DNA from 2 places in the Desulfonauticus sp. genome. Region 2 is predicted to be linked to the other one. Evidence: predicted binding sites of a transcription regulator. Region 2 holds the regulator's gene; the other holds the start of a gene.
What was found. The regulator HrcA, encoded in region 2, represses chaperone genes, less so after heat shock. The targets are predictions, from matches to a motif close to TGTTAGCACTCNNNNNNNNNGAGTGCTAACA.
Positions count from the first base shown of each region.

Region 1: a site for HrcA is predicted at 8,032-8,062, ahead of groES (co-chaperone GroES). Genes of this name have one in related genera too.

Region 1 is NZ_JBSRHE010000003.1:3,300-18,900, forward strand. It holds gene ileS (isoleucine--tRNA ligase) at 1-2,745, shown strand, start outside; gene lspA (signal peptidase II) at 2,750-3,241, shown strand; gene lgt (prolipoprotein diacylglyceryl transferase) at 3,222-3,968, shown strand; gene ACTCIM_RS02250 (PLD nuclease N-terminal domain-containing protein) at 3,974-4,189, shown strand; gene ybgF (tol-pal system protein YbgF) at 4,149-5,033, shown strand; gene ACTCIM_RS02260 (NIL domain-containing protein) at 5,038-5,478, shown strand; gene ACTCIM_RS02265 (PilZ domain-containing protein) at 5,495-6,022, shown strand; gene ACTCIM_RS02270 (nitrogen regulation protein NR(II)) at 6,006-6,719, shown strand; gene ACTCIM_RS02275 (protein phosphatase CheZ) at 6,730-7,446, shown strand; tRNA gene ACTCIM_RS02280 (tRNA-Glu) at 7,552-7,627, opposite strand; tRNA gene ACTCIM_RS02285 (tRNA-Lys) at 7,635-7,710, opposite strand; gene groES (co-chaperone GroES) at 8,139-8,426, shown strand; gene groL (chaperonin GroEL) at 8,458-10,089, shown strand; gene ACTCIM_RS02300 (cobyric acid synthase) at 10,206-12,746, shown strand; gene ACTCIM_RS02305 (aspartate ammonia-lyase) at 12,759-14,177, shown strand; gene ACTCIM_RS02310 (glutamate decarboxylase) at 14,328-15,601, shown strand, end outside.
Region 2 is NZ_JBSRHE010000004.1:58,311-73,911, forward strand. It holds gene ACTCIM_RS03775 (NAD-glutamate dehydrogenase domain-containing protein) at 1-2,694, opposite strand, end outside; gene rfbB (dTDP-glucose 4,6-dehydratase) at 2,824-3,840, shown strand; gene rfbD (dTDP-4-dehydrorhamnose reductase) at 3,827-4,696, shown strand; gene hrcA (heat-inducible transcriptional repressor HrcA) at 4,784-5,803, shown strand; gene grpE (nucleotide exchange factor GrpE) at 5,824-6,432, shown strand; gene dnaK (molecular chaperone DnaK) at 6,516-8,423, shown strand; gene ACTCIM_RS03805 (penicillin-binding protein activator) at 8,517-10,499, shown strand; gene gatC (Asp-tRNA(Asn)/Glu-tRNA(Gln) amidotransferase subunit GatC) at 10,486-10,770, shown strand; gene gatA (Asp-tRNA(Asn)/Glu-tRNA(Gln) amidotransferase subunit GatA) at 10,781-12,241, shown strand; gene mnmA (tRNA 2-thiouridine(34) synthase MnmA) at 12,242-13,273, shown strand; gene mtaB (tRNA (N(6)-L-threonylcarbamoyladenosine(37)-C(2))-methylthiotransferase MtaB) at 13,263-14,516, shown strand; gene ACTCIM_RS03830 (DUF4416 family protein) at 14,513-15,058, shown strand; gene ACTCIM_RS03835 (YicC/YloC family endoribonuclease) at 15,055-15,601, shown strand, end outside.

The sequences.
Region 1 (15,601 bases), on a different contig from region 2:
AAAAATGAACCCAAAATTCTGGAATTCTGGAAAAAAATAGATGCCTATCAAAAAATGATTGCCAAAAATAAAGATTGTCCCCGCTATACCTTACACGATGGTCCACCTTATGCCAATGGCCACATCCACCTGGGAACAGCTATGAACAAAATACTTAAGGATATTGTGGTCAAATATAAAAACCTAAGTGGCTACCAGGCAGAGTTTGTACCTGGTTGGGACTGTCATGGTTTACCCATAGAACTAAAAGTAGAACAAAACCTGGGTCTGGACAAAAAAAGCCTGCCCCTTACTGAAATAAGAGAACAGTGCCGCCAGTATGCGCTGAAATTTTTAGACATTCAGCGTTCAGAGTTTAAACGCCTGGGAGTGCTTGGACTTTGGGACAAACCTTATCTGACCATGAGCCCAGAGTATGAAGCTGCCACAGCCAGAGAGCTGGCCAACTTCATGGAGCGGGGGGCAGTAAAACGAGCTAAAAAACCCATTCACTGGTGTATTTCCTGTAAAACAGCCCTGGCAGAAGCAGAAGTAGAGTACAAAGACCATACTTCTCCTTCTATTTATGTCCGTTTTCCCTTAACTGACCCCAAGGTAAAAGAAAAATTTCCTCAACTACAAGGAAACACCTACGTCATCATCTGGACCACCACTCCCTGGACCTTGCCTGACAACATGGCTGTAGCTGTGCACCCTGAATTTGACTATGTATTTGTACGCGTCAAAGAAGAAAACTATCTCCTGGCCCACTATCTTCTGGCCACTTGCAGTGAAATCTTTGGCTGGGAAAACCCGGAAATACTCCTGCAAGTAAAAGGAGAAGAACTAGAAGGGCTTAAGGCCACTCACCCCTTTTACCACCGTCCTTCTCCTCTGGTCCTGGCTGATTATGTCACCTTAGAAACAGGTACAGGTTGCGTGCACACTGCTCCTGGACACGGACAGGAAGACTATGAAACAGGCTTGCGTTATAATCTGGAAATTTTGTCTCCCTTAAACGACAAAGGAGAATTTTTAGAATCCGTAGAATTTTTTGCAGGCCTCAATGTATTTGCAGCCAACCCTAAAGTTATTGAAAAACTTAAAGAAGTTGGTCACTTGCTGGCTGAAAGCAAAATTTCGCACTCCTATCCTCATTGCTGGCGCTGTAAAAAACCAGTGATTTTTAGAGCCACTACCCAGTGGTTTATTTCCATGGAAGCCAACAACCTCAGGCAAAAAGCCCTGGAAGCCATAGACAAGCAGGTAAAATGGATACCTGCCTGGGGAAGGGATAGGATTTACAACATGGTAGAGCAAAGACCAGATTGGTGTATCTCCAGGCAAAGGGCCTGGGGTGTACCCATTATTGCCCTGGTCTGTAAAAAATGTCAGGAGGCCTGGTATGATGCTAAGTGGGCCAAAGAAATTGTAAATCGCTTTGAAACCCATCCCAGGGGAGCAGATTATTGGTTTGAAGCTTCTCTAGAGGAAATTGTGCCTGCAGGTCTTACCTGTCCTCACTGTGGTGGTAGTGAATTTGAAAAAGAAGACGACATCCTGGATGTGTGGTTTGACTCTGGGACCAGTTTTGCTGCTGTGGTAGAAAAAAGGCCAGAGTGTGATTTTCCAGCTGACCTCTATTTAGAAGGTTCAGACCAGCATAGAGGCTGGTTTCACTCTTCTCTTCTGGCCAGCATAGGCACCAGAGACCTGCCACCTTACAAGGCAGTACTCACCCATGGTTATGTAGTAGATGGTGAAGGCAGAAAAATGTCCAAGTCCATTGGCAATGTGGTTGCTCCCCAGGAAATCATAGACCAATACGGAGCAGAAATTTTACGCCTGTGGGTTTCCTCTGTAAATTATCAAGAAGATTTACGCATCTCCAAGGAAATTTTAACCCGTCTGGTGGATGCCTATCGCCGTATCCGCAACACCTGTCGCTTTATCCTGGGTAATCTAAAAGACTTTGACCCTCAAAAAGACCTTTTGCCTGCAGACAAGCTTTTGCCCCTGGATCGTTATGGTTTATACCTCACCTTACAGGCGCATAAAAAAATGCAAAGGGCCTATGAAAACTTTGAATTTCACAAGGTATTCCATACCTTGCATAAACTCTGCGTAACCGAGCTTTCTGCCTTTTATTTGGACATTTTAAAAGACCGCTTGTATGTAAGCCATCCAACCAGTCCAGAAAGACGCTCTGCCCAAAGCGTCCTTTATTCCATTCTCTTTTTACTTCTGAAAAACATTGCTCCCATTTTAAGTTTTACTGCAGAGGAGATTTTTCAGCACCTTCCAGAACCCCTGAAACCTCAAGTAGATACTGTATTTGGCTACAATTTTAGTGAACCTGAACTAGACTTTTTGGCAGAAGAAAAAGAATTCTGGGAATTGGTTTATAGCCTGCGAGAAGAAGTTACCAAAGCCATAGAGCCCAAGCGCAAAGAAGGCATTGTAGGGCACTCCCTGGAGTGCAAGATAACCCTTTACCTTCCAGAACAACTGGCTGAACTTAAGGGAAAAGAGGAATTGTTAAGAGAAGTTTTTATTGTGTCTCAGGTGGAATTAAAAACCGAAGAACCCTCAAAAGAAGTATTTATTAGTGAAGAAATTGAAAATCTGAAAATTGAAGTAAGTCAGGCTGAAGGGGAAAAGTGCGAACGTTGCTGGATATATCATCCCCAGACAGGCACCCATGACTCCTTTGAAAAGGTCTGTCCTCGCTGTGCCCGGGTATTAAAAGAACTGCAAGGAGCATAAACTTATGAACAAATACAAACTAGCCTTTAGTCTAGCCGGAATAGTTTTACTTCTGGACCAGATAACCAAAGTCTGGATTAGTAAAACCATTCCTCTCTGGGAAGAAAAGGTGATTATCCCTGGATTCTTTAACTTGGTGCATATCCTGAATAAAGGTGCTGCCTTTGGTTTTCTCAATCGGGCAGATATTTCCTGGCAGACCTATTTTTTTATTGGAGCTTCTGCGCTGGCTATAGTGCTTATATTTCACCTACTAAAAACTGTGGAAAGACAGGACTATTATCTTTTTACAGGTTTAGGGCTTATTCTGGGTGGAGCACTGGGCAATCTGATAGACCGCATCAGAATAGGTAAGGTAATAGATTTCCTGGATTTTTATATCAAACAATATCATTGGCCAGCCTTTAATGTGGCAGATATTGCTATTTTTTGCGGAACCATGAGTTTAATTATTTCTTTTTACAAAAGGAAAAAAAGTGCATCCCGTTTTAATTAAGCTTGGACCTTTTACTATCTATACTTATGGTTTTTTTATTGCTGCAGCCATTTTAATGGCTCTGGCCTTTACCAGTCTGGAAGCTAAAAAAAAGGGATTAAACCCCAAGCTTACCTCTGAGCTGGGATTTTATGCCCTCATAGGCGCTTTACTGGGAGCAAGGCTCTTTTTTGTGCTTTTAAACTTTAACTATTTTTTAAAACATCCTGTGGAAATCCTGATGTTCTGGAAGGGTGGTCTGGTCTTTTTGGGTGGAGCTCTGGGCGCAACCCTTAGCTCCTACTTCTTTTTTAAACGCTATAAACAACCCCTTTTACCCTGGGCAGATGCTTTGGCTCCAGGCATTGCTCTGGGCCAGGCCATTGGGCGCTGGGGCTGTTTTTTTGCTGGATGTTGTTATGGCAAACCAACCCATGTACCCTGGAGCATCACCTTTACCAACCCAGACTCTCTGGCTCCCCTTTTTGTCCCCCTTCACCCCACTCAAATCTATCACTCTCTAGCCGGGTTTATCACCTTTGGCCTGCTTTTGCTGAGCAAAAAATGGTTTAAAAAGGACGGTCAAATTTTTGCCCTTTTGTTGATTCTTTATGCTATTTTTCGTTTTGGAATTGAATTTTTGCGTGGAGATTATAGAGGAGAAATTCTTTTTTTAAGTGCAACCCAGGTAATTGCTTTGCTTGTTTTCTTTCTTGGGTTATTCCTATTACTTAGAAAAAAGGAGTAAACTAAATGTTTGGCATACCTGCAGATAAGCTTTTTTACGTACTTCCACTTCTACTCATTCCCATTTTACCCAATCTCTGGTCTATTTGGCATATTTTTCGCTCAGATTTTAAAACACCCCAGGAAAAGATGGCCTGGCTGGCAGGAAGTGTGTTTATTCCAGTCTTAGGAGGACTTGTGTATGTGTTTTGGGGAAGGAAAAGAGCTAAAAAAGTTTGGTAAATTTTTACTTGTCCTAAATCTCTTTTTTCTTTTGGCTTGTGCCAGTCAAAAAGACCTGGATAGTTTGCGTCTGGCGTTATACACCCAGCAGCAGGAAAACCAGCAATTAAAGCAAGAAGTTGTAAACCTGCAAACTAAACTACAAGAAATCACTGCCACCTTGCAGCAAAAAATAGAGCAAAGCGCCACACCAGTGCGCAGTGCCCAGGCCAATCTGTGGGCAGAAATTGAAAGCTTGCGTAAAAGTCTAGCTTCCTTAAGTGGGGAAATAGACGAGATAAAATACTCTTTGGACAAAGATAAGGAGTCCTCTCAAAACCTCCTGGAGCAAACCCAAGAACTGCAAAACAAAGTGGCCAAACTAGAAGGCCTGGTAGCTGCTTTGGAAAGCAATCTGGGCTTAAATCTAGAAAAACCCACCTCTTCCTCCTCAAAAGCCCAAACTCCAGCCCTACTCAAGACCTCTTCTCCAGAAGAGCTCTATCAACAGGCCCTTAATGCCTTTTACCAGAGAAAATACGACCTGGCTCAAACCCTTTGGGAACAATTTGTCCAGGAATACCCCAAACATAAGCTGGTTTCCAATGCCCTTTTCTGGAAAGGAGAGTGTTTATATCAAAAAGAAGACTACAAAAGGGCCATTCTGGCTTATCAAGAGGTAATAGACAAATATCCCAAGTCCAATAAAACCGCAGCAGCCTACTTAAAAGAAGCCATTTCCTTTGCTCAAATAAAAAAGAAAAAAGCAGCTACTTTACTTTTAAAAGAACTTATTCAAAAATTCCCCAAAACCACAGAAGCTGAAAGGGCCAAGGCCTTTTTGGCTGAACTGGAAAAGGAGTAAAAAAATGCCTGGCTCCAAAAAGTATCCCAGCAAAATAATTAGCTTACACTTTAGCAAAAATGTTTCTAGAAAACCCATGATGTGCACCCTGGCCAGAAAGTTTGACCTTACTTTCAATATCCTAAAGGCCAGAATTACCCCTAAAGAAGAAGGGCATATGATTATTGAGCTCAGCGGTCCAGAGGAAGACTTTCAAAAGGGCCTTTCCTACTTAATGGAGCAGGGAATCACCATCCAGGAAGTTTCTCAAAACATTACCCGGGATGAAGATTCCTGTATGCACTGTGGGGTATGTTTAAGTCTGTGTTTACCTCAGGCTCTGTACCTGGAAAAAGAATCCAGGCTCATTAAGTTTGACTCCAATAAGTGTACAGCCTGTGGCCGCTGTACCAGGGTATGTCCAGTCAATGCCATGCAGGTGCAAATTGACACCAATGGAGAATAAATCTATAGGATAAGTTATGTCTTCAGAAAATAGAACCTTTTCCAGAGTACCTACCAGGTTAAAAATGTTTTTTAGGTTCACAGAAAAGGACGCCCGTCCTTTGTTTTTGGGTTGTCTGGGATGTGATTTTAAAGATATCTCTTTAGAAAATCTGAATTCTCCCTATTTACCCAAAGAACTCCTGGAATTTCTAAGCAACCTCAACAACAAACTGGATGTAATCCTTTCTCTGCTCAACCAAAATAGCCTTTCCCAGGACTTTCCCTATAAAGGGGAGGTTGTAGAAATAAGTGGAGCAGGCCTAAAATTTTTAAGCCAAGAAAAATTAGAACCAGGCACCCCCATTGAAGTAGCCCTTTCTCTATCCACCTTACCGCCCCTTCTCATTGGCCTGGTAGGAGAAATCTTGCGTCTGGAAGGTGAACAAAATCAAAAATATCTCTATGCCCTGAAATATCTTTTTTTGCGCGATTCAGATCGAGAGCAAATTGTTCAGTTTGTTTTTAAAGAACAAAGGGAGCTTCTACGTGGCAAAAAACTTTGAACCATCTTCTCTAGAAGAACTTCTTCCCTGGCTAAATTTATATGCACAGGCCCTGGCAGGGCAGATGTTTCCAGGATATTTGCACAATTTAAACAATCCCCTGCACTTGCTCAAAATGCAGACCTCCCTGGTCTTGCAAAAACTAGATACAACTACTTCTGCAAAAGATCTCAAAAAACACCCCCAGCAATTACAACTACCAGAAAAAAAGATAAATGAACTGGTCCAAATCATTCAGTATCGAGAAAACTTTAATAGCTTAGAAAAACAGCCCCTGGACTTAAATTCTTTTCTCAACTGGTTGGAAGCTTACTGGCAAAATAACCTTCTCTTTAAACACAATGTGGAACTAAAGGTTGAAAACAAAGTCCTTAATTTTACCACCATTCCTTTACTTTTAAACTTTTCCCTGGAACAAGCCTTGTTAAACGCCCTGGAAGAACTGGAAAAAGAGCCCAAGCAGGTCCAATTTTTCTTAACTATTGAAAAAGAAACGCCTTTTTTAAAGATAATTTTAACTACTCCTACCCTATTAGAGGTAGAAAACGCCTTTGAACCCTTTATAACTTCTAAGAAAAATCATCTGGGCCTGGGTTTAACCCTTGTACAAAAACTGTTGTCTCTATTTCAAGGTAAAGCAGAAATTCTTTCTCAAGAAAATACAACTACTTTGACCCTATTTATACCTCAAGTCTAAGGTGGAAGTCATGGAAGAACTGTATAAAAAAGTTTTAGCGGATTTAAGTAGTAAACTGGAAGGTTCTATTAAAGAAACCATTGCCCAAACTCTGGAAAAGGAAATAAGTCAGGCTTTGACCAAAACCCTTCTGGAAAGTGAATTTTATAAAAATTTAAGTGAAGAACTACGCAGTGGTTTAAAAAATATCTACGAAAATATTGAAGCCACCAAAAAATCTTCCAATGGCCTGTCTCAAAAGGAAGCAGAACACCTTTTTAATGAAACTTCGGACCAACTAGATGCCATTTTGCGCACCACAGAAAAGGCCACCCTGGATATTATGACTGTGGTTGAAAAACATTTAGATCAAATGCCTCAAATTGAAGAAATTTGCAAAAAACTAAAAAAACAAAATTCTCTTACTCCTGAAGAAGGCTTTACCCTTCTGGCCTGGCAAAAAAGCTTAAATCAAGACCTCCTAGCCATCATGACCTCTTTAAGCTTTCAGGATTTAACCGGCCAACGCATCAAAAAAATCGTAGATACTCTAAGAACCATTGAAGAAAAGGTAGTAAATCTCTATCTCAGTTCTGGCTTAAGCATTAAAACCAAAGAAGAACACCCGGAAAAAGACTTTCAGAGCATTAAACAAGAAGCCCAGGTCAAAATGTCTAAACTAAAAGGACCTCAAGAAAAGGTAAAGCAGGAAGATGTGGATGCCTTACTCCAAGAATTGGGGCTCTAATAACATCCAGAGAACTACAAAAGGTCATAAAAAATAATTGGAAAAAACCAAAAAGCCCCTACCAGAAAGTAGGGGCTTATATTTTTATTTTTATTTCTTAAGGGTTGGCGTCCCCAAGGGGATTTGAACCCCTGTTACCGGCGTGAGAGGCCGGCGTCCTAGGCCACTAGACGATGGGGACAAAAAAATGGTGGGCCGTGCAGGACTCGAACCTGCGACTCTCTGCTTAAAAGGCAGATACTCTACCTACTGAGTTAACGGCCCAACCGAAGAGAAGATACCTTTACTCATTCTCCCATCAACTGTCAACTTTTTTCTAAAAAACTTAACAAAAATAAAAAGAGTTAAGCTTAACAAAGGACTTTTTTTATTGTTTTTACAAATAGTTAAACAAGTTATATTCACATAAATTCCACCAACAAGATTTTAATCTATCCAATTACCTCCTCATTCAACTCCTTTAGATAAAAGGTATTTTAATTATCCTAAAAAAACTCTGGACCTATACTTTTAACTCAATCAACTTTAATTAAAAAATACAAATTAATTCAAGTATTTATTGAAATAAAAATTTTTTTCAAAAAATATTAGCACTCACTCTTGACGAGTGCTAATAGCGTGCTTATATGAGCCACCGTTACAGGTTTTGTCTATAAAAAGCCAATAATAAAAACTCTTAAGGAGGTAGATTCATGAACTTAAAGCCATTGCAAGACAGAGTACTGGTGAAACGTTTGGAAGAAGAAGAGGTTACCAAAGGTGGAATTATCATTCCTGACACTGCCAAAGAAAAGCCCATTAAGGGTGAAGTGGTGGCTGTAGGCCCAGGTAAAACCACTGATGATGGGAAGACCATTCCCATGTCTGTAAAAGTTGGAGACAAAGTGCTTTTCAACAAATACGCTGGCACAGAAGTAAAAATTGAAGGCGTAGAGCACTTGGTAATGAGAGAAGACGACATTTTGGCTATCATTGAGTAATAAAAAAACAAACAATTAAGGAGGAAGCAATATGGGAGCTAAAGTTATAAAATTTGATGTTAATGCTAGAAGCAAGCTCAAAAAAGGTGTGGATATCCTGGCTGAGGCTGTAAAGGTAACTCTTGGACCCAAGGGTAGAAATGTAGTAATTGAAAAGTCTTTTGGTTCTCCAACTATTACCAAAGACGGTGTTACTGTAGCCAAAGAAATTGAATTGGAAGACAAGTTTGAAAACATGGGCGCTCAGATGGTAAAGGAAGTTGCCAGCAAGACTTCTGATATTGCTGGTGATGGTACTACCACTGCTACTGTTTTGGCCCAGGCTATTTTTAATGAAGGTTTAAAATTGGTTGCTGCTGGCCGTAACCCCATGGCCATCAAGCGTGGCATTGACAAGGCAGTAGAAGCCATTGTCAAGGAATTGGAAAAAATTGCCAAACCTACCAGAGACCAAAAGGAAATTGCCCAGGTAGGAACCATTTCTGCTAACAACGATCCTACCATTGGAAACATTATTGCTGAAGCCATGAGCAAGGTAGGTAAGGAAGGCGTTATCACTGTAGAAGAAGCCAAAGGCCTGGAAACTACCCTGGATGTAGTAGAAGGTATGCAGTTCGACCGTGGTTATCTCTCCCCTTACTTTGTAACTGACCCTGAAAAGATGGTTTGCGAATTGGAAGACGCTTATATCCTCATTCACGACAAGAAAATCTCTTCCATGAAAGACCTTTTGCCTGTTTTAGAACAGGTGGCCAAGGTAGGCAGACCTTTACTCATCATTGCTGAGGACATTGAAGGTGAAGCTTTGGCCACTTTGGTAGTGAACAAGTTAAGAGGCACCTTGCAAGTAGCTGCTGTTAAGGCTCCTGGTTTTGGTGAACGCCGTAAAGCCATGCTCCAAGATATTGCCATCTTAACTGGTGGCCAGGTAATTTCTGAGGAACTGGGTGTAAAATTAGAAAATGCTACTCTGGATGACTTGGGTAGAGCTAAGAGAATCATTGTAGATAAGGAAAACACCACTATTGTAGATGGTGCTGGCAAGCCTGAAGATATCAAGGCCAGAATCAAACAAATCAGAGCTGAAATTGAAGAAAGCACCTCTGATTATGATAGAGAAAAATTACAGGAACGTCTGGCTAAAATCGTTGGTGGCGTGGCTGTTATCCATGTAGGTGCTGCCACTGAAACTGAAATGAAAGAAAAGAAAGCCAGAGTAGAAGACGCTCTCAATGCTACTAGGGCTGCTGTAGAAGAAGGCATTGTTCCTGGCGGTGGCGTTGCTCTTATCCGCTGCTTAAAGGCTCTGGACAATGTAAAACCAGCTGATGATGATGAAGCTGCTGGTATTGAAGTAGTACGCAAAGCTGCCCAGGCTCCTTTGTTCCAGATCTGTAAAAACGCTGGTTATGAAGGCGCTGTAGTTATTGAAAAAGTAAAATCCATGAAAGATGGCGAAGGCTTCAATGCTGCTACTGGTGAATACGAAGACCTGTACAAGGCTGGAGTAATTGATCCCAAAAAAGTTACTCGTATTGCCTTACAAAACGCAGCTTCTGTAGCTTCTCTCCTACTTACCACTGAAGCTGCTATTGCTGAAAAACCAGAAGAAAAGAAAGATACTCCTTCAATGCCTGGTGGTGGCATGGGTGGAATGTACTAATCCACTTTTCTTTCCTTCTAAAAAAAGCAAAGGGCCGTCTTTCAGGGCGGCCCTTTTTTATTGCGAAAAAAAGCCAATACCCTTACAAAGAAATCAAAGTTAAGAAGGGAGACTTGATGCAAGATTTAGAACATGGCGGCAATATCTGGGAAGCTGCCCAAAAGCTAAACACTTCTCCAGAAAACATCCTGGACTTCTCAGCCAGTTTAAACCCCTTAGGCCCTCCTCCCTGGTTAAACCAAGTCTTGCTCCAGACCTTGTCTTCCAGTCTGGCCTATCCTGACCCCAACTATACTCTGTTAAGAGAGCAAGCTGCTAAATATTACGGGGTAAAACCAGAAAATATTTTTCCCTTAAATGGCTCTTCTGAACTATTTCCCTTTCTAGGCCCTTTAATTGACCTTAAAGATGCACTTATCCTGCAACCCAGTTATCTGGAATACAAACTCTGGGCAACCAGACATAAGTTAAACCTAAAGGAAATTTTCCTTTCTCCTGCCAATAACTTTACCTACCCCTGGGCAGAAATAGAAAAGGTTTTGGCCCAAAAACCCCACCTGGTCTTCCTGGCTCACCCCAACAATCCCACGGGGAGCTTGCTTTCTCAGGTCAAGCTAAAAGAACTCGTCCACAAGTTTCCCAAAAGTTTTTTTATCGTGGATATGGCCTTTTGGGATTTTCTGGAGTCAAAACATAAATACCTACCCTTTATTGCTCCCAACCTTCTTTTTCTTTATTCCCTGACCAAGATTTTAAGTACCCCAGGGATAAGAATTGGTTTTGCCCTAAGTAGCACTGAATTCATTTCTGCGCTCCAGCAAAATCTTCCCACCTGGTCAGTTAGTACCTTGGCCCAAGAATTAGCCCTAGCCTATTTTAAACATCCACTGTGGATAGAAAAAACCAGAAAAACCCTTGAGGAATTAAAAACTACTTTTTTATCCCAACTCCAGGAGTTTTCCTGGCAAATCCATAGCACTCCTGCCAACTTCCTGCTTCTATCCACTCCCAGGGCCCAGGAATTTAGACAATACCTTTTTCAAAACAGGGTATTGGTAAGAAAAGGAGATAATTTTCCGGGTCTTGGGCCTGACTTTTTAAGAATAGCCATTAGACCTTTAAAGGAACAACAGAGATTTTTAGACCTGGCCAGGCATTTTTTTAAAAAATCCCGGTCTTTTTCTCCAAGCACAAACAAGGCCAGAGCCTTAATGGTCCAGGGCACAGCCTCCAATGCAGGAAAGTCTTTGCTGGTAGCTGCTCTAGGACGCCTTTTGGCCCGCAGAGGCATAAGGGTTGCACCCTTTAAAGCTCAAAACATGGCCTTAAATTCCTTTGTTACCCAGGAGGGTCTGGAAATGGGCAGGGCCCAGGTACTGCAAGCCCAGGCCTGTTTTTTAGAGCCCAAGGCTATAATGAACCCCATCTTATTAAAGCCTTCCTCTGAAACAGGCGCGCAGGTTATTGTGCGTGGAAAGCCCCTGGGCAACTTTTCTGTAGAAGAATACATTGCCTACAAGCCTAAGGCTTTTGAAGTAGTAAAAGAGTGTTTTCAGCAATTGCAAAAAGACTACGACCTTGTTCTCATAGAAGGAGCAGGTAGCCCGGTAGAAATCAATTTAAAAGAACACGACATTGTGAACATGAAAATGGCCCTTTATGCCAGCGCACCTGTACTTTTAGTGGGAGACATAAACTTGGGCGGTATTTTTGCCTCTTTTGTGGGCACCTATAGTTTACTTTCCCCTGAAGAGCAAAAAACCATCTTAGGGTTTGTCATCAATAAGTTTAGAGGAGATAAAAGTTTGCTCCAACCTGGACTGGCCACTCTCCACCAAATCACCCGTAAACCCACTCTGGGCATAATTCCCTACTTTGACTTTAACTTACCAGAAGAGGATTCCGTAAGTTTTAAAGCCCAAAGCAATGCTTCTGGATCCAAAGAACTGCGCATAGGTATCCTGGATTTGCCTCATATTTCCAATTTTACAGATTTTACCCCCTTAAAAGAAGAACCAGATGTCCAACTGCTCATCATTAGAACTCCTGAAGAGATAAAGGAATTAGACGCTCTTATCCTTCCTGGTAGCAAAAATGTCTTTACAGACCTTAACTACTTAAAAACCAAAGGCTTTGCGACCAAAATCCTAGAATTTCAAACACAAATGGAGATAGTTGGTATTTGTGGTGGCTATCAGATGCTGGGCCTGGAAATAGAAGATAGATATTTTTTAGAAGGAAAAGGAAGTATTAAGGGACTGGGCCTTTTGCCTTTAAAAAGTTCTCTGTCTCTTCAAAAGGAACTAACCCAAAGCAAGGCCACCTATTTGCCCCAGCCTTTAACCGTCCAGGGGTATGAAATCCATCATGGTCAGACCACTCCAGTAAAAAAACTCATCCCGCTCTTCCAGGATAGCAAGCAAAAAATACTGGGATATAAACACCTTTCTCTTAACATCTGGGGGACTTATCTCCATGGCCTTTTTGACAATGATGGATTTAGACATTTTTGGTTAAACAGGTTAAGAAAGGCCAAGGGCCTTGGTCCTTTAAACAATAGGCCCTCTTTTGATTTGAACTGGAAGCTGGATAAACTAGCTGATTTAGTAGAAAAAAACATGAACCTGGACTATATCTTAAAACACCTTGGCTACTAAAAGGAGAGTGCCATGAAATTTAGAGAAGAAAAGGATAGCTTGGGTTCAAGGAAAGTACCTGCCAGTGCCTATTATGGAGTACAAACAGTAAGGGCTCTGGAAAATTTTCAGGTCACTGGCATTCCCATAAGCCACTATTATCGCCTCCTAGACGCCTTGGCTTTTATCAAGGAAGCTGCAGCTCTGGTTAACTTTGAACTGGGATTGCTTTCTGAAGAACTCATGCACGCAATTGTTGTTGCCTGCCAGCAAATCAGAACTGGCAAGTTTAATGACCAGTTTCTGGTGGATGTAATTCAGGGTGGAGCTGGCACTTCCATCAATATGAATATGAACGAAGTAATTGCCAATATTGGCCTGGAAATACTTGGGAAAAACAAAGGAGAATACAAGTACTTACATCCCAACAACCATGTAAACCTCTCCCAATCCACCAATGATGTCTATCCCACGGCCATAAGACTTGCTGCCATCTGGTATGGCCAAGAACTGGCCCAGTCCCTTGAGGAACTAAAGGAAAGTTTCTTAGCCAAGGGAGAAGAATTCAAAGACATCTTAAAAATGGGTAGAACTCAGCTCCAGGATGCTGTGCCCATTACTTTGGGCCAGGAATTCACTGCCTATGGCATTACCATTGGAGAAGATATTGAGCGCTTACAAGAGGCCCTAACTTTACTGCAGGAAATAAACCTAGGTGGAACAGCCATTGGCACAGGCATAAACACCCTTCCAGAATACGCACCCAAGGTGGTAGAAAAATTAAGGGAACTTACAGGACTTCCCCTAAAACTCTCTCCCAACCTGATTGAAGCAACCAGTGATACTGGCGCCCTGGTCCAACTTTCTGGGATTCTAAAACGCATTGCTGTAAAAATATCCAAAATATGCAACGATTTAAGATTACTTTCTTCTGGTCCTTTTGCTGGTTTTAGGGAAATCAACCTTCCTCCAGTCCAGCCTGGCTCTTCCATTATGCCGGGCAAAGTAAATCCTGTTATTCCTGAAATGATGAACCAGATTTGCTACCAGGTCATTGGCAATGACCTGACCATTACCATTGCAGCTGAAGCTGGACAACTGGAGCTAAATGTCTTTGAGCCCATTATGTCTTTTAACCTTTTTCAATCCATGGAAATGCTCAAAAAAGGTAGCATTATCTTTAGAGAAAAGTGTATCCAGGGTATCACTGCCAATAAAGAACATTGTCTGGAAATGGTTAAAAAATCCAGCGGATTAGCTACAGCCCTGGTGCCCTGCCTGGGCTATGAACTGGCAGCCCAGATTGCCAAAGAAGCTCAACAAAAAAACAAACCCATTTATGAACTGGTTTTGGAAAAGGGCTTACTTACAGAAAAAGAACTGGAAGACCTTTTAGACCCCCAACAAATGACCTGTCCCAGGCCTTTAAATTTAAAAGGTAAAAAGTATTAAAAATATAACAGTATAAAAACTTTCCTATACCTTCCCTATAACTCTCCTGCTCAAAAAAACAAAAAAACTTTGCCAAACCTTGGGGAAAAGAGTAGCCTTTAAAGTAATATTTTTAACAACTACAAGATACTCTTTAAAGGAGCAGAGCCTATGCCTATTCATTTCAAAAAAGATATCCTAGAGGAATTAACTGCAGATATCTATGGCTGTACAGAAGTAAATCTTTCTGTACCCAAGTATCGTTTTCCTCAAAAGCAACTAAGGCCAGATGTAGCCTATAGTCTGGTGCGGGATGAATTAATTTTGGACGGCAATGCCAGACAAAACTTAGCCACCTTTTGTCAAACCTGGGTAGAAGATGAAGTTCACCAGCTAATGGACCTGGCTATAGATAAAAACATGATTGACAAAGATGAGTACCCTTCCACTGCTGAAAGGGAAAAGAGATGTGTGCATATGCTGGCAGACCTCTGGAATTCCCCCCAGGCCGCTAAAACCCTGGGATGCTCTACTACCGGCTCCAGCGAAGCAGCTATGCTGGGAGGTCTGGCCTTAAAATGGAAATGGCGCAAGGCCAGAGAAAAGGCCAACAAGCCAGCAGATAAGCCCAACCTAATCACTGGTCCAGTTCAGGTCTGCTGGCATAAGTTTGCCCGCTATTTTGACGTGGAATTAAGAGAAATTCCCATGGAAAAGGACAGATTCTGCATGAATCCAGAAGAGGTGTTAAAAAGGGTGGATGAAAATACCATTGGAGTGGTCTGCACCTTTGGACTGACCTTTACCGGTCAATATGAACCTGTCCTGGAAATAGCCAGGGCCCTGGATAAACTGGAAAAGGATACAGGTCTAAACATCCCCATCCATGTGGATGCTGCTTCAGGAGGATTTTTAGCTCCCTTTGTAGAGCCAGACTTACTCTGGGATTTTCGCATTCCCCGCGTTCGCTCCATCAATGCCTCTGGCCATAAGTATGGGCTTGCCCCGTTAGGTGTGGGCTGGATAATCTGGCATGACGCCAGTGACTTACCTGAAGAACTAATTTTTTGGGTAAACTATCTGGGCGGGAAAATGCCCACCTTTGCTTTAAACTTCTCCAGGCCAGCAGGCCAGATAATCGCCCAATACTACAACTTCCTAAGGTTGGGCCGAGAAGGCTATAGATGCATTCAACAAAATTGTTACCAGGTAGCCCAGTATCTGGCTAAAGAAATCGCCAAACTTGGTCCCTTTGACCTAATCTTTGATGGAGATAGCTCCAGAGGTATTCCAGTTGTCTCCTGGCGCATAAAAGAAGGGGAAAATCCTGGCTATACTTTATTTGAACTTTCTGATCGCCTGCGCACCAGAGGCTGGCAGGTACCTGCCTATACCCTTCCTCCCAGGGCCACAGATATAGCTATCATGCGCATAGTGGTAAGGCA
Region 2 (15,601 bases):
GGAAAACCTATATCTGGCAGGCGTATCGGCTAAAATCCTTTTTTTATACCTGGATACCAGGACAAAAGGACAATATTCCAAAACCTGTTCCTGCAACAGGTCATCTGCACTCAAATCTCCCACCTTCTCGGTTAACAGAGAGGAAATAATATCACTTAATTCATTTATCTCTCTGGAAACTTCCAGACTTATTTTAGTTAAAAATTCCTTTTTACTTCGCAACTTGTATTCCCACAAAAGAAGCCTGGCTTCATCTCTGGCCCTTTTTTCCAAAATCTCTAATACTTCTTTTATATACTCCTCCTTTAATTCCAAAAATTCCTGCTCATTTAAAATCAATCCCGCCAAAATTTCATAGGAAGAAGAAATAACCCCAGCTTTATTGGCTGAAGAGCCGTGAATGATTAATACGCCCTTTTCCTGTAATTTCTCCCTGGCTTCTGGAGAAATAAACAAGTTGGCTCCTTCTATAATGGCCTGGGCTGAAGGTTTACCTTCAGGAGTCAAAAATTTTGCCCAGTTCTTAAGGTTAATGGTATCAGGCCTGCCTCCACAGGGTAAAAATACATCTGCCACTACTTTATTATGTAGTTCATTACGGATTTTTACGCCTTCTGGAGTATCTGCTTTGACCAAAAAGGCCTCTTTAGACTTAAGCCTAGCAGGAGAAAACTCAGAGGTAGGTTTTTCTTCCTTTACCAGACGAAGTAACTCTTCATGATCCAGGCCAGATGGGTCATAAAGACAACCATGCCCATCACTTAAAGACAATATCCTGGCCTTGCTGCCATACTTCTGGATAATCAACTTCAAGGCATTACCTGCTACATCTCCAGCAGGACCACCTGTAAGTTTTACACTAAACTCCTGTTCATAAGGATTAAGGCCCAGAAACTTTAAAACCTCTTCCATATACACCACCACGCCCAGGCTGGTAACTCCATACTGCTTGTGGTTTATGCCAGCTACAGGCTTAGAGCTCATAATGGCCTGGGGCCAGGAATATCCCTTTTCCCTGGCTCTTTGAACAATCCAGTTGATGTGTTTAGGAGATATATTTTCATCCGGACCCAAGTAAATAAGTTCATGTCTTTTTAGATAATCAACAATATTTTCTTTGCAGGGAGAGTCTTTACTGGAAACAATAAGATCCAAAAGAGAATCAGCCATGGCTTTTACCGCCAAATCTATATCCCCTAAAGGATGAAGTAAAATAACTGCCTTGGAACCACCCTCAGGAATATCTTTATTTTTATATTGCTGGGCCAAAGCCAGCCCTCTCGCTTCATCAAATACCCGATGTAGCTCCATTTTGTAGTGTTCCAGGTTTTTGGTACGCACTACCCTTACTCCACCTCTGGCCATATCTCTATAACGAATGTGAAAACCAATAAAAAACCTTCCATAAAAATAATAAATACCAAAGGGGATTTCTTCATCTTTAATAAAAGAAGCAAAAACCTTTGGGTCCAAACGAAAACTAAGCCCAAAAAGGTTTTCAAAAAAATAATTGGTACGCAAAATATTCTTATAAAAAAGTAAAATGCTTTCAAAAACATTCTTGGCAATTTCATCAGTAAGTTCAGCCAAGCTCTTTTTTAGATTCAGCTCTCTTACGGCCATTAAGTCTTCTCTGGATTCTTCTTGAGGAGAAAAACGAGCATAAAAATAATCTACAAGCTCTTCTGTAATTTCTGGATAGGCTATCAGCTTGGCCTTTATTCTGGCCTGAGTATAGGCATAGGGGTCTATTTTCAAAAGATATTGATGGGCAAATTCACTACTGGCCTGTAAAAGAAAAACCTTTTTTACAGAAAAGTTTTTTTCCTGAGCAAACCATTCCAGTTCATCAGGGAAAAACCATTTTACCAAACTCAAATCCTCTTGTAGATTTAACAGGCAACTATCCTTTTCTAGCTCTTTAGCCGTACATTTTAAGTAGCAGCTTATAATCAAAGAGGTAATATCTTTTTCTCTATTGTAAAAAGTATCCAGGTAAAGCCTGTTTATATTTAAAGTATGCCTAAAAAATATTTTTATAATCTCTAAAAGCAGACCATAGCTAGGCGGGTTGTTCATGGCAATAGTTATACGGCTTTCTTCAGCATATACTTCCGGCTCTATATTTAAATATACCTCTTCTTTTCCTCTTAAACTTTTTAATATTTTAAAGTGCCTGGCAACCCTTCCTCTTTCCAGCCTGGTCAAGTATTCACTATTGGCACAGGAAATAAAAGAAGAAAACTCTTCTTTCTCTTCAGGCTTGATAATCTTCTCTTTAAAAAAATTGTCCAGTTCAAGGTTTAGCTCTTCTTTTATTTCTAAATCTTCTACTTGTTTATAGGTTTGAAAAGTACTAAGACAGATACTTCCATCCAAAGAAGTATACATCCTGACCGTCTGAATCTTTTTTTCCTTAAAATCTTCTAAAATTTTTATTAAAGCACTTTTATTTTCTCCAGGAGTAATAAAGGTAAATCTGGTCCCACAGGGGCTCTCTAAAGAAATAATACCCTTATCCGTAGTGAGTCGGCCGGAAATAATGGCCAAAATATGTTTTTTTATCTCTTCTTCAGGGTGAAAGCGAAAATAATAGGGATGCATATTGGCAAAAAACCAAGGACTTATCTCCTCAGCCATAGAGCCTAAAATTTCTTTAATCTGAGGAGTGAGTGCACTTACTTCTAAAGTCATAGGACCTCCCTTGTTTTTTCTTACCCTAGTAACTCAAATTTTTCTCTGAGGTAAAGAAAATTTTTCTTGCTTTAAACGGTTTTTTTGCTTAGCTTATAAAATATTTACATTTATTTCAGGGAGTTAGTAGTGAAAATCTTGGTAACGGGTGGAGCAGGATTTATTGGCAGTAATTTTTTATACTATCTTTTTGCAAAATATGAAAACCTGTTTGTGGTTAATCTGGACAAACTGACCTATGCTGGAAATTTAAAAAATCTAAGTGAGCTGGAAAAAAAAGCAGGAAAAAATTATGTATTTATCCGTGGCGGTATAGAAGAGGAAAAGCTGGTAACAGAAATACTTCACAAGTACGACATAGAGTATATAATCAATTTTGCTGCTGAATCGCATGTGGATAGGTCCATTGATAATCCCTACCCTTTTATTACCACCAATGTCCTGGGGACTCAAAATCTTTTGGAGTGTGCCAGAAAAAAAGGAATCAAAAAATTCATTCATATTTCTACTGATGAAGTTTATGGCTCTCTGGGCAAAGAAGGCAAGTTTACTGAAAATACCCCTCTAGCTCCCAATAGTCCCTATTCTGCCTCCAAGGCTTCAGCTGACTTGATTTGCCGAAGCTATTACAAAACTTATAACTTTCCAGTGGTTATTACGCGCTGCTCCAACAATTATGGTCCCTATCAATTCCCGGAAAAACTTATTCCCCTTACCTTTTTAAAGGCTTCTAAAAACGAACCCATTCCAGTTTACGGCAAAGGAGAAAACATTCGGGACTGGATTTTTGTGGAAGACCACTGTCGGGGGATAGATCTGGCCTTAAGTAAAGGAAAACCTGGAAAGGTTTACAACTTTGGCGGTCAGGCAGAAAAAACCAATCTAGAAGTGGTCAAGGCCATCCTTGATTTTTTGGGCAAGCCCCACACTTTAATCAAGTTTGTCCAGGATCGACCAGGGCACGATTTTCGCTATGCCATGGATTTTAGCCTGGCTTCTAAAGAACTTGGCTTTTACCCCAGCTTGACTTTTGAGCAAGGATTGGAGAAGACTCTAACCTGGTACACACAAAACTTGTCCTGGATAGAAAGTATCCTCAGTGGAGAATACTTAGAATTTATGCGGAAATGGTATGCCAAAAGATAAAAGAGCCCTGGTTTTGGGCGGTAAAACAGGCCTTTTAGGACAAAAGTTAAGCCAAGTTCTCCAGGAAAGGGGATGGGAAGTAAAAGCTCCTTTTCGGGGAGAGCTGGATATCTTTTCTGAAGAAGCTGTAAGCTCTTATGTCCAGGAACATTCTATCTCGCACATCTTTAATACTGTTGCCTATACCCAGGTGGACCTGGCAGAAGAAGAGAAAGAACAAGCCAGATTACTAAACCGCAATCTCCCCAAAATCCTCGCTCAAGTGGCCAGTAAAAAAAATCTCTATTTCATTCATTACAGCACAGACTTTGTCTTTAATGGCAAACATACCCTTCCCTATGAGCCAGAAGATAAACCCCATCCCTTAAGTGTCTATGGACAAACCAAACTTGAAGGGGAAAGGGCCATTACTGACATACTTAAGCAAAATTTTCTTATCATTAGAACAGCCTGGCTCTTTGGAGAAGACAAGGAAAATTTTGTGAGTAAAATTTTAAGGCTAGCCAGAGAAAGGGAAAGTTTAAAAGTGGTCCACGACCAGATAGGCTCCCCCACCTATACCAAAGATCTGGCTATCTATACTTTAAACCTGCTGGAAAAACAAGGTACAGGTATTTTCCATCTGGTAAATTCAGGGCAAGCCTCCTGGTGCGAACTGGCTCAAGAAGCCATAAGTTGTGCTGGACTGCCCTGCAAAGTAATTCCCATCACTTCCAAGGAGTATCCCCAAAGGGCTTTGCGCCCTTCCTTTTCAGTCCTAAGCACTCGAAAGTTTACCCAACTAACGGGCATAACTCCCAGACCCTGGATTCAAGCCTTAAGAGAATACCTTTTCTCCTTTCATTTAGAAGGCTAAATCTTTCCAAATCTTGACACTCCAACACTCCATAATTACCACTAAAACACTTAAATCTGTTTTATATCTGTGGTAATCAAAAAAATTATGCTTAACCAACGAGAAATTCAAGTTTTAGCCACTCTGATAGGAATATTCTTACAAACAGGTCAGCCTGTGGGCTCGCGTATTGTCTCCAAAAAATCCCGCCTGGGATTAAGCTCTGCTTCCATCCGCAATATCATGGCTGACCTTACAGAAAAGGGTTATCTTCATCAGCCTCATACTTCAGCTGGAAGAATCCCCACTGCTAAAGGCTTAAAATTTTATCTAAGCAAAGTATATGCACCTGCTCCGCTCACTTCTGAGGAAAAAGACCAAATAATTTTAACCTTACGCCAAAACATGCCAGACCTGGAAAAAACCCTAAGCAGTGCCAGTAAGATACTCTCTTCTGTCTCCAGGCAAGTAAGTCTGGTACTTTCGCCACAAAAAAAACTTTCTCACTGGAAAAGCATAGAATTTATGTACATCAAACCTGGTCTGGTTCTCTCCATTTTAATTCTGGAAGAAAACCTCATTCAAAATAAACTTATCAAAGTAAATAAAGACATCACTAAAGAAGATTTAATCAAGTTTAGCAATTTTTTAAATGAAAAGTTTAAAGGACTTCCTCTATATATAGTTCGGCAAAAAATTATAGAAGAAATGAAAAGCGCTCAGGCAAAATTTGAAAATCTTTACCAACAGGCAATGAAAGTGGCCAAAGAAGCCTTTGAAGATTCTAACCGTCAACTTTATGTAGAAGGCACTACCCATATTTTAAGTAAAGACCAGATGAAAAATATTAATACCATGAAAGAACTTTTCCACTTTTTAGAAGAAAAATCCAGATTACTGGAAATTTTGGATAAAACCATAGAAGAAGGTCTAAATATTTTAATTGGTTCAGAAGATCTAGAAAATTTAGGAGACTATTCAGTCATCTCTTCTCCTTATGCTTTCAAGGAAGGGACTCAGGGAGTAGTTAGCGTCATCGGGCCTATGCATATGGATTATACCTATATAATTCCACGTGTTGACTTAATTTCCAAAGTGCTTACCAAAATATTTCAAGAATTTTACTAACTAGAAGGTGTGGAGGGAAAATGAAGGACGAAAAAGAAAAAAAAAGCAAAGTAAAGGAAAAATCTTCTGAACATTCCGCTCAAGCTTCTGAAAAAAAAGAAACCAATACCCAAACTTCAAGCGAAGAAAAACTTACTCTCCAAGAATTCAAAGAAAAAATCTGCCCGGAATGTGAACAATTAAAAGAAAAGGAAGAAAAAGTTTTAAGAACTCTGGCAGAAGCTGAAAACTTAAAAAAACGCTTGCAAAGAGAAAAAGAAGAATTTTGCAAATTTGCTACTTCTGCCTTTTTAGAAGAGCTCTTACCGGTTTTAGACAACCTGGAATTAGCTCTTACCCACAGTCAAAACCAAAAAGAATGTGCTGGGCTCCACCAGGGAGTGGAGATGACCCTGAAAATTTTCAGGGATATCCTGAAAAAACACGGCCTGGTACCTGTAGGTGAGGTGGGAGAAAAGTTTGATCCCAGCATTCACGAAGCCATGGCCCAGGAAGAAAGGGAAGACATGGAAGAAGGCTGTGTAGCCCAGATGTATCAAAGAGGTTATAAACTGCACGAACGCTTGCTCAGACCAGCAAAGGTTATTGTTAGCAAAAAGTGTGCACCGAAAGAGGAAAAAACAGAATAACGCTCTTTACAAAAAGGAAAAAAGACTTAGTTTTTGTCTAGTGAAAAAATAATTAGTTTCAAATAAATGAGGAGGCTTTAGAAATGGGAAAAATCATCGGCATAGACTTAGGAACCACTAACAGCTGTGTTTACTACATGGAAGGAAAAGATCCTAAGTGTATCACCAATCCAGAAGGTGGTAGAACCACTCCTTCAGTAGTTGCCTTTACTGATAAGGAAAGACTCATTGGAGAAATTGCCAAGCGTCAGGCCATCACCAACCCTGAAAGGACTATCTATGCAATAAAAAGATTAATGGGACGCAAATATGACGATCCTCTAATCCAAAAGTGGAAAGAACGTTGTCCTTATAAAATAGTTCCTGGCCCCAATGGAGATGCTTACGTCCAGATTGGCGATAAAAAGTACAGTCCTCCTGAAATCTCAGCAATGATTTTGCAAAAATTGAAAAAAGATGCTGAAGAATTCTTAGGAGAAAAGATTACAGAAGCAGTTATTACAGTGCCTGCCTATTTTAATGACAGTCAACGTCAGGCCACCAAAGACGCGGGAAGAATTGCAGGCCTGGAAGTAAAAAGAATCATCAACGAGCCTACGGCTGCTTCTCTGGCCTATGGCATGGATAAAAAGAAAAATGAAAAGATTGCTGTATATGACTTGGGTGGCGGTACCTTTGACATCTCTATCCTGGAAGTAGGCGATGGAGTGGTAGAAGTTAGGTCCACCAATGGAGATACCTTCTTGGGTGGCGAGGACTTTGACCAGAGAATTATCAATTATCTCGTCGATGAGTTTAAAAAAGAAAATGGTATTGACCTCTCCAAGGACACCATGGCCTTACAGCGCTTAAAAGAAGCTGCAGAAAAGGCCAAAAAAGAACTTTCTTCTTCCCTAGAGACTGACATCAACTTGCCCTTTATTACTGCAGACCAAACTGGCCCCAAACACTTAAATATCAAACTCACTCGCGCCAAGCTGGAAAAATTAGTCGAAGACCTGGTAGAAAGAAGCATTGAACCCTGTAAAAAGGCCTTGGCTGATGCAGGACTTAAGGCTTCTGATATTGATGAAGTAATTCTGGTGGGTGGAATGACCCGTATGCCCCTGGTCCAGAAGAAAGTTGCTGAATTCTTTGGCAAAGAACCACACAAGGGAGTAAACCCAGACGAAGTGGTAGCCATGGGTGCAGCCATTCAGAGTGGTATCTTGGCTGGAGATGTAAAAGACGTCTTGCTCCTGGATGTAACACCTCTTTCTTTGGGCATTGAGACCTTAGGTGGCGTGTTTACCAAGCTCATAGAAAGAAACACCACCATTCCTACCAAAAAGAGTCAGGTCTTTACCACAGCTGCAGACAACCAGACTTCTGTAACCATTCATGTCCTGCAGGGTGAAAGGCCCATGGCTGCAGACAATATGTCCCTGGGTCGTTTTGAACTTACCGGTATTCCCCCTGCACCTAGAGGAGTACCTCAAATCGAAGTAACCTTTGATATTGATGCCAATGGTATTGTAAACGTTTCCGCCAAGGACTTAGGTACTGGAAAGGAACAATCCATTAGAATCACTCCGTCCAGTGGGCTTTCTGAAGATGAGATACAAAAACTCATCAAAGAAGCAGAAGCTCATGCAGAAGAAGATAAGAAAAAACAAGCTCTTATTGAAGCTAGAAACCAGGCTGACACCCTTATTTACACTACGGAAAAATCCCTCCGTGATTTAGGAGATAAGGTAGAGCCAGTCTTAAAGAGTGAGATTGAAAACAAGATTGAAGAATTAAAGAAAGTAATGAACCAAGATGATGCTGAGGCTATCAAAAAAGCTTCTGAAGAGTTAGCGCAAGCTTCTCACAAACTGGCTGAAAAGCTCTATGCCCAGAAGACAGCTGGAGCCAATCCTGGAGCTGACGCTTCTGCTGGGGCAGATGCCAGCAATAAACCCAAAGACGATGATGACGTAGTAGATGCAGATTATACAGAAGTAAAATAACCTTTACTTGACAGTACTCCCTCCCCCTCCCTATAACCAGGGTCTGGAATTAATTTCCAGGCCCTTTTAATTTTCTATCAAGAAGGTAAAACAATGTTAAAAAAAATACCTTATCTTGTTTTTTTGCTAATCTTACTTAGCAGTTGTACTAAAAATATTTACCTTACTACACCTAAAAACCCAGTAAAAGAAGCTGACCAGGCTTACAAAGAGGAAAAATGGCTTAAGAGCAAAGTCCTCTATCAAAAACTTCTCGCTACTCCCAACCTGGACTTACAAAGCAAAACTCTATTTTTAAAAAGATTGGCTAAAAGTAGTCTGGAAGTAAAAGATTTTCCGTTAGCTCAAGATAGCCTGCTTCAATTATTTACTCTCAATCCAGAAGAAAAAAAAGACTGGGAAAATCAAAAAATCCTGGCCCTCAGTCTAAAAGAGACCCAGGGAATAGATGAGTTTAAAGAATATTTATTAAGGCTGGGTCTGGATTCAGACCTTCCGTTTTCTTTAAAAAGAGAAATGGGCTTTTTTCTTCTCCAGGAACTACCAGAAAAAGACCTGGCAGATGCCTATAGCATTCTGGAAGAAGTATATAATTCTTTAACTATTGAAGAGAAAAAAACTTTGGAAGAAGATTTCTATTACTACTTAGCCAATAAGGATGGGAAAAGCCTGGAAAGTCTAAAAGCAAAAATCTGGAATGAAGAAAAATTTCCCCAAAACATTATTACCTTTGTCTATTTTTTTAACCTTGCCCAAAGAGAAAGCACAGACTGGAGCTTTTACTGGAGTAAACTAAAGGTTCTCCTGAAAAAAGCCAATTTTAGCTCTCCTCTTTTTCAAAATCTCTTTGCTGAAAAAGAAAATTCCCTGGGTATTCCAGAACAAAAAATAGCCCTGATTTTACCCCTGGAAGGTCCCTATGCCAGCTTTGGCTGGAAAATCTTAAAAGGAGCCAGTTTAGCTCAATGGAAACTTTTAGGAGAAGGGCAAAAAGTAGATTTAATTATCTTTAATTCCCTGGATTCCAGCTGGCCTGAACAAGTTCTACAAACCTCGACTAAAGTCATAGGCGGCCCCCTTATTCCTGATAATATCGCCAGGGTACTGCAAAATAAACTCTATGAGAAAAAACTCTTTTTTACCTTTTCTCCCAGTTCTGAAAAAGAAGGAAAGGAAATCTGGCGATTTTTCCCCAGTGCAGAAGACCAGGTACGCATTTTAATTAAACAGACCCATGAACAATTGGGTATCAACAACTTTGCCATTTTATACCCGGAAGAAAACTATGGACAAAGAATGAGCAAGGTCTTTTATCAAGCATTAAACCAACAGGGCGGAGAATTAAGAGGACTAACTAGCTATCCACCCGATGCACCTCCTAAATGGGGGAAAAAGGTCGCCCAACTCTTAAAGGTAGAAGAAAAAAACCAAGAAGAAGAAAAGCTAGAAACATTTCCAGAGCCAGATTTTGAAGCAGTTTTTATCCCGGACAATCTCTCCAGGGTAAAAGCCATTGCTTCTTATTTCTTTTTTTACAACGAACCACGTCTGTTTTTCCTTGGCCCCAGTTTATGGGCAAATCCAGATGAACTTTCTGATTTAGAAAAAATTTACTTAACCTTAGCCTTTTATCCCAGCCCCTGGTGGTCTGCTAATCCCAGTTTTGAAGTAAGTGAACTTAAACAGCTACTTAAGGAAAGCGTGCAAGGAGAGCCTGATTTCTGGGTGGGATTAGGTTTTGATTTTGTACGTTTCTTTGCCTCCCTTCCCATTTACCCCCACCTCCCAGCAGATAAGGTAAATGAGCTACTTAGTAATAAGTCCAGGGACTTTAACTGGACTATAGCTCCTCTTACCTGGAACGAAGAGGGAAAAGCCACTGAAGATCTTTTTCTCTTCAGTCTCTATCAAGGAGAAAATAAACTTGCGGATTTAAATTTACTCCAGAACATCAGGGCGAAAAGAATAGAAAACAGAAAAGTAAAAAAAATAGAGTATTATAAAAAACACAATCTTCCTCTTCCAGAAGAGGATACAAATTCTACTCTTGAGGAGAAAAGTAATGAAAATAACTAAAGAAGAAGTAAAACAAATAGCTACTCTGGCTAGATTAAAACTACCAGAAGAAAAAGTAGAAATTTATCAAAAACAGTTTTCAGCAATTTTAGATTATATGGAAAAATTAAAGGAAATAGACACAAAAGAGGTTAACCCCCTCTATTCTCCTGCAGAGTTAAAAAATGTTTTTAGAGAAGATGAAGTTAAAAAAGATCTAGATAGAGAAGAAATACTAAAAAATGCACCTAAAACAGATGGAGAATTCTTTATTGTACCTAAAATAATCTAAAGGAGAAAAAATGGAAATTTTAAATAAAACCCTTACAGAGATAAGAGAAAGTCTACAAAAAAAAGAAATAGGCGTTGAAGAGCTCATCAAGACTTGCTTACAGCACATTGCCAATACAGAGCCTAAAATAAACGCCTTTATCACCCTGCGCGAAGAAGAGGAGCTTTTAGAAGAAGCCCGCCAATTGGATAGACAAGGGCCTGACCCCAATCAGCCTTTGTGGGGGATACCCTTAGGGATAAAAGATGTCTTAACCACCAAAAACTTGCGCACTACCTGTGGCTCTAAAATTCTGGAAAACTTTGTGCCTGTATATGACGCCTTTGTGGTAGAGAAGTTAAAAGCAGCTGGCGCCATTATTCTGGGCAAGCAAAACATGGATGAATTTGCCATGGGCTCTTCCACTGAAAATTCTGCCTTTGGTCCCACCAAAAACCCCTGGGATTTGAGCAGAGTACCTGGTGGCTCCAGTGGAGGTTCAGCAGCCAGTGTGGCAGCCAGACAGTGTTTTGGAGCTATTGGCACTGATACAGGAGGATCCATTCGCCAGCCTGCTTCCTTTTGTGGATTGGTGGGTTTAAAACCAACCTATGGACGGGTCTCCCGTTATGGCCTGATAGCTTATGGCTCTTCTTTTGACCAGGCCGGGCCACTTACCCGCAGTGTTCAAGATGCAGCTTTACTTCTGGAAGTAATCGCTGGCCATGACCCCAAGGACTCCACTTCTTTAAATGCTCCTGTACCTAAATATAGTCAAAGCATAACTTCCCTTTCAGCAACAAAATTTACTTTTGGTTTACCCAAAGAATACCTTGGAGAAGGATTAGACCCTGAAGTAGAAAAGGTTTTTCAAAGCACCATTAAGTTAATTGAAAACCTAGGCGGAGAAATCAAAGAAATTTCCTTGCCTCACACTCAATACGCCATTGCTACCTATTATATCCTGGTTATGGCTGAAGCTTCTTCTAACCTGGCCCGCTTTGATGGGGTTAGGTATGGAGTACGCAATGCAGAAGCCAAAACACTAAAGGAACTCTATGAACTTTCACGCTCTCAAGGTTTTGGAGATGAGGTGCAAAGAAGAATCATGCTAGGCACCTATGTCCTGTCTGCAGGTTATTATGACGCTTATTACAAAAAAGCTGCCCAGGTAAGAAGGCTCTTAAGTGAAGACTTTGTTCAGGCCTGGAAAGAATGTGATTTTATTCTGGCGCCAGTCTCTCCTACTCCTGCCTTTAAACTGGGAAGCACCATTAATGACCCTTTAAAAATGTATCTCATGGACATTTATACCACTTCTCTAAATCTAGCTGGACTTCCTGGCCTAAGTTTACCCATAGGGCTTAGCTCTGACAATTTGCCCATAGGCGCACAAATAATAGGCCCCAAGTTAAGTGAAGAAAAACTTTTAGCTCTTGCTTCCAAACTGGAAGAGGCTTTGCCCAAACTTCCTCTTCCCCCTCTAAGCTAAATGCAGGTAGGAGTATTATTAAGCGGTGGCATAGACAGCCTTTATAGCCTGCTTTTATTAAAAGAAGCAGGCTATAAGGTAATGGGTATACACGGTCTTTTTTTTGATTCTCCTCAAGAAAAAAAGCAATTAGACCACTTGCGCACTTTAGCCAAGCAAATGGATTTTTCCCTGCAAATTTTGAATTTAAAAAAGGAATTTGAAACAAAAGTTATTCAACCCTTTATTCAAAGTTTTAAGCAGGGATTAACTCCCAATCCCTGCTCATTGTGTAATCCCAGCATCAAATTTGGCCTTTTACTGGAAAAGGCCAGAGCTTTGGGGTGTACTAAATTGGCTTCAGGCCATTATGTAAACCTCCAAGAAAAGGGACTTTCGCCCTTAAGCAGAGGAAAAGATAGGACCAAAGATCAAAGTTATTTTTTAGCCCTGGTACCTAGAAAAAATTTCAACTACCTGATTTTTCCTTTAGGCAGGCTGGAAAAAAAACAGGTTTACGCAGAAATAAAAAAAAGAGAACTTCTTATTTTGACTGCCCAGGAGAGTAATGAAATTTGTTTTGTCCCAGCAGACTATCGTCAGTTTCTAACTTCTAGAAATATAAGCCTGGGAGAACCAGGTCCTATCAAACTTTTAGACGGCACCCTTCTGGGTACTCACAAGGGGTTGCTCAACTACACCATAGGACAGCGCCGGGGCCTAGGGATAGCCTATAAAGTACCTCTTTATGTCCTGGATAAGGATAAAGCTTCCAATACCCTTTTTGTGGGACCCAAAGAAGAACTCCAGGCCCAAGGGGTTATAGCCAGTAAGTTTAATTTTCTCTGTCCCCTGGAAAAATGGCCTCAAGAGATTTGGGTCCAAATCAGATACAGGCAAAAACCTAAAAGAACCCGATTTTTAAAGCAAGAAGGAAGTTATTTTTACTTTGAATTCCTGGAACCAGAAGAAAGGCCTTCTCCCGGGCAAACCCTGGTGGTCTATTTTCAAGAAGAGGTTCTTGGCGGAGGTATTATTCAAGGTGGATTTTAAAACCTTTCACATCAAAACCCTGGGCTGTAAAATCAATCAATATGAAACCCAGGCAATCAATGAATTATTGCAACAACAGGGGAAAACCCCTGTCCCCTTAGAAGAAGCAGAACTGGTTATTTTTAATAGTTGTGCTGTAACCCAAAGGGCAATTAGTGACTTAAAAAAACAAATCAAGGGAGTACTAAAACACCTTTCCCCTTCTACTCAAATTCTGGTTACTGGTTGTGCTGCGCAAGTCTTAAAAGAAAAAATAAGCAGGTGGAAAGGAGTGCAGCTAGTTATCCCGCAGGAGCAAAAACTGAGTTTTTTTGCCCAAGAAAAACAACCCTTCTCTTTCCCACCCATTAACAATTACTTTCGGGCCAGAGCCATTTTAAAGATACAGGATGGCTGTTCGCACAGATGTACCTATTGTATCGTACCTCTGACCAGAGGTAAGTCTAGAAGTAGAAATCCCCGGGAAATCTTAGCTGAACTAAAAAGATTGGTAGAGGCTGGTTTTCAGGAAGTTATTCTAAGTGGAATAAACTTAAGACAATATGGACGAGACCTAACTGAAGTCAAAAACTTCTGGGAGTTAATTCTCTTTTTAAAGCAACACTTTGATTTTATAAAACATAAGGTTCGCCTGCGCATAAGTTCTCTGGAGCCAAAGGACCTGGACCAAAGGGCTTTAGATGTACTAGGGGAAAGCCCCTTTATCTGCCCTCACCTGCATATATCCTTGCAAAGTGGAAGTGATAAAATTCTAAAACTTATGGGCAGGGGCCATTATAAGGCTGAAGATCTGGAGCGTTTTATCGAACAAATTAAAACAATCTGGCCTGTTTTTGGGCTGGGTCTGGACCTGTTGGTGGGATTTCCAGGTGAAAAAGAAGAAGATTTTTTAGCAACTTATAACCTGGTAAAAAGACTTCCCTTAAGCTATGCTCATGTTTTTCCCTATTCACCCAGGCCCAATACACCTGCAGCCACCTTTTCCCAGCAACTACCTCCTGCCATAAAAAAAGAACGAGCCAAAAAGTTAAGGGACCTGGTAGAAGAAAAAAAACAACTTTTTTTACATAAACTGCTTAAACTACCCTCTCTTCAGGTCATAAAAGAAAATGAATACTCAGGCACCAGTGAGTACTATCAACAGGTATTTTTTTCTACTTCCCTTTCCCTGGCCAACAAAAAACTCATCCAAGTAAGACCTTGGCAAGTTCAGGACAATAAGTTATTTGTTTTACCCTTATGAGCATTCCCAAAGAACCTCTGCCAGGAAAATTTTTTCTCTCTATTTTAAGTGCTAAGTGGGAACTTTTCTGGCCCGAACTATTAGAACTCCTGCGCCAAAAGTGGGGACAGGAAGATTATCTATCTGATCCCATACCCTTTACTCAAACCCATTATTATGATGCAGAATTGGGCACTCCCATTTATAGAAGAATAGTTTCCTTTCAAAGCCTGGTCCCCCTGGATAGCTTGCCTGACCTAAAGCTTTTTACCAACTCCCTCGAACAACAGTATCAAAGAGAAGAAAAAAGAATCTTTAACCTGGACCCAGGCCTAATCACCTTTGAACGGTTGGTATTAGCCACAGGTAAAAACTTTACCCATCGCATTTACTTAGGCAAAGGAATCTTTGCCGACCTCACTCTCATTTATTCCAGGGAAACCTGGCAGGATTTACCCTGGACCTTTCCTGATTACCGCACTTTAACCATAAAAAATCACTTAACTGCTATTCGCAATCTCTACCAACAACAAATCCAAAGTATGAGGAGTACATCTAAATGAAAAGTATGACCGGGTATGGAAAGTTTTCTTTAGAAAAGGAAGATTATTCCCTGGTTTGGGAAATAAAAAGCGTTAATACTAGATTTTTGGATATAAACTTTAAAACCCCCTACTTTCTTACAGCCGAACAGCCTAAGTGGGAGAAAATTATTAGAAAGGTAGCCAAAAGAGGACGAATTGAAGTCTATTTAAGTCTGGTTTTTAAAAATCCAGACCTTTTAAACCTTAGTTTTGACCACGCTCAAGCCAGGGCCATGCTCCAGACCTTAAAAAGCCTGGCTCAAAGTGAAGGTGTAAACTTTGTCCCTGAGATAAATACCTTTTTATCTTTACCTCATTTGTGGAAAAATAAAGAGCAGGAAATATCGCCAGAACTGCAAAAAGACCTCACAGACTCCCTGAAACAAACCCTGAGCCTCTGGGATCAGAGTAGGCAAGAAGAAGGTCAAAACTTACAACAAAAAATTACTGAATACTTAAAACAAATGATAGGGTTATTAGCAGATATTGAAGAAATTATTAAAGAAAACACTCAAAATCACT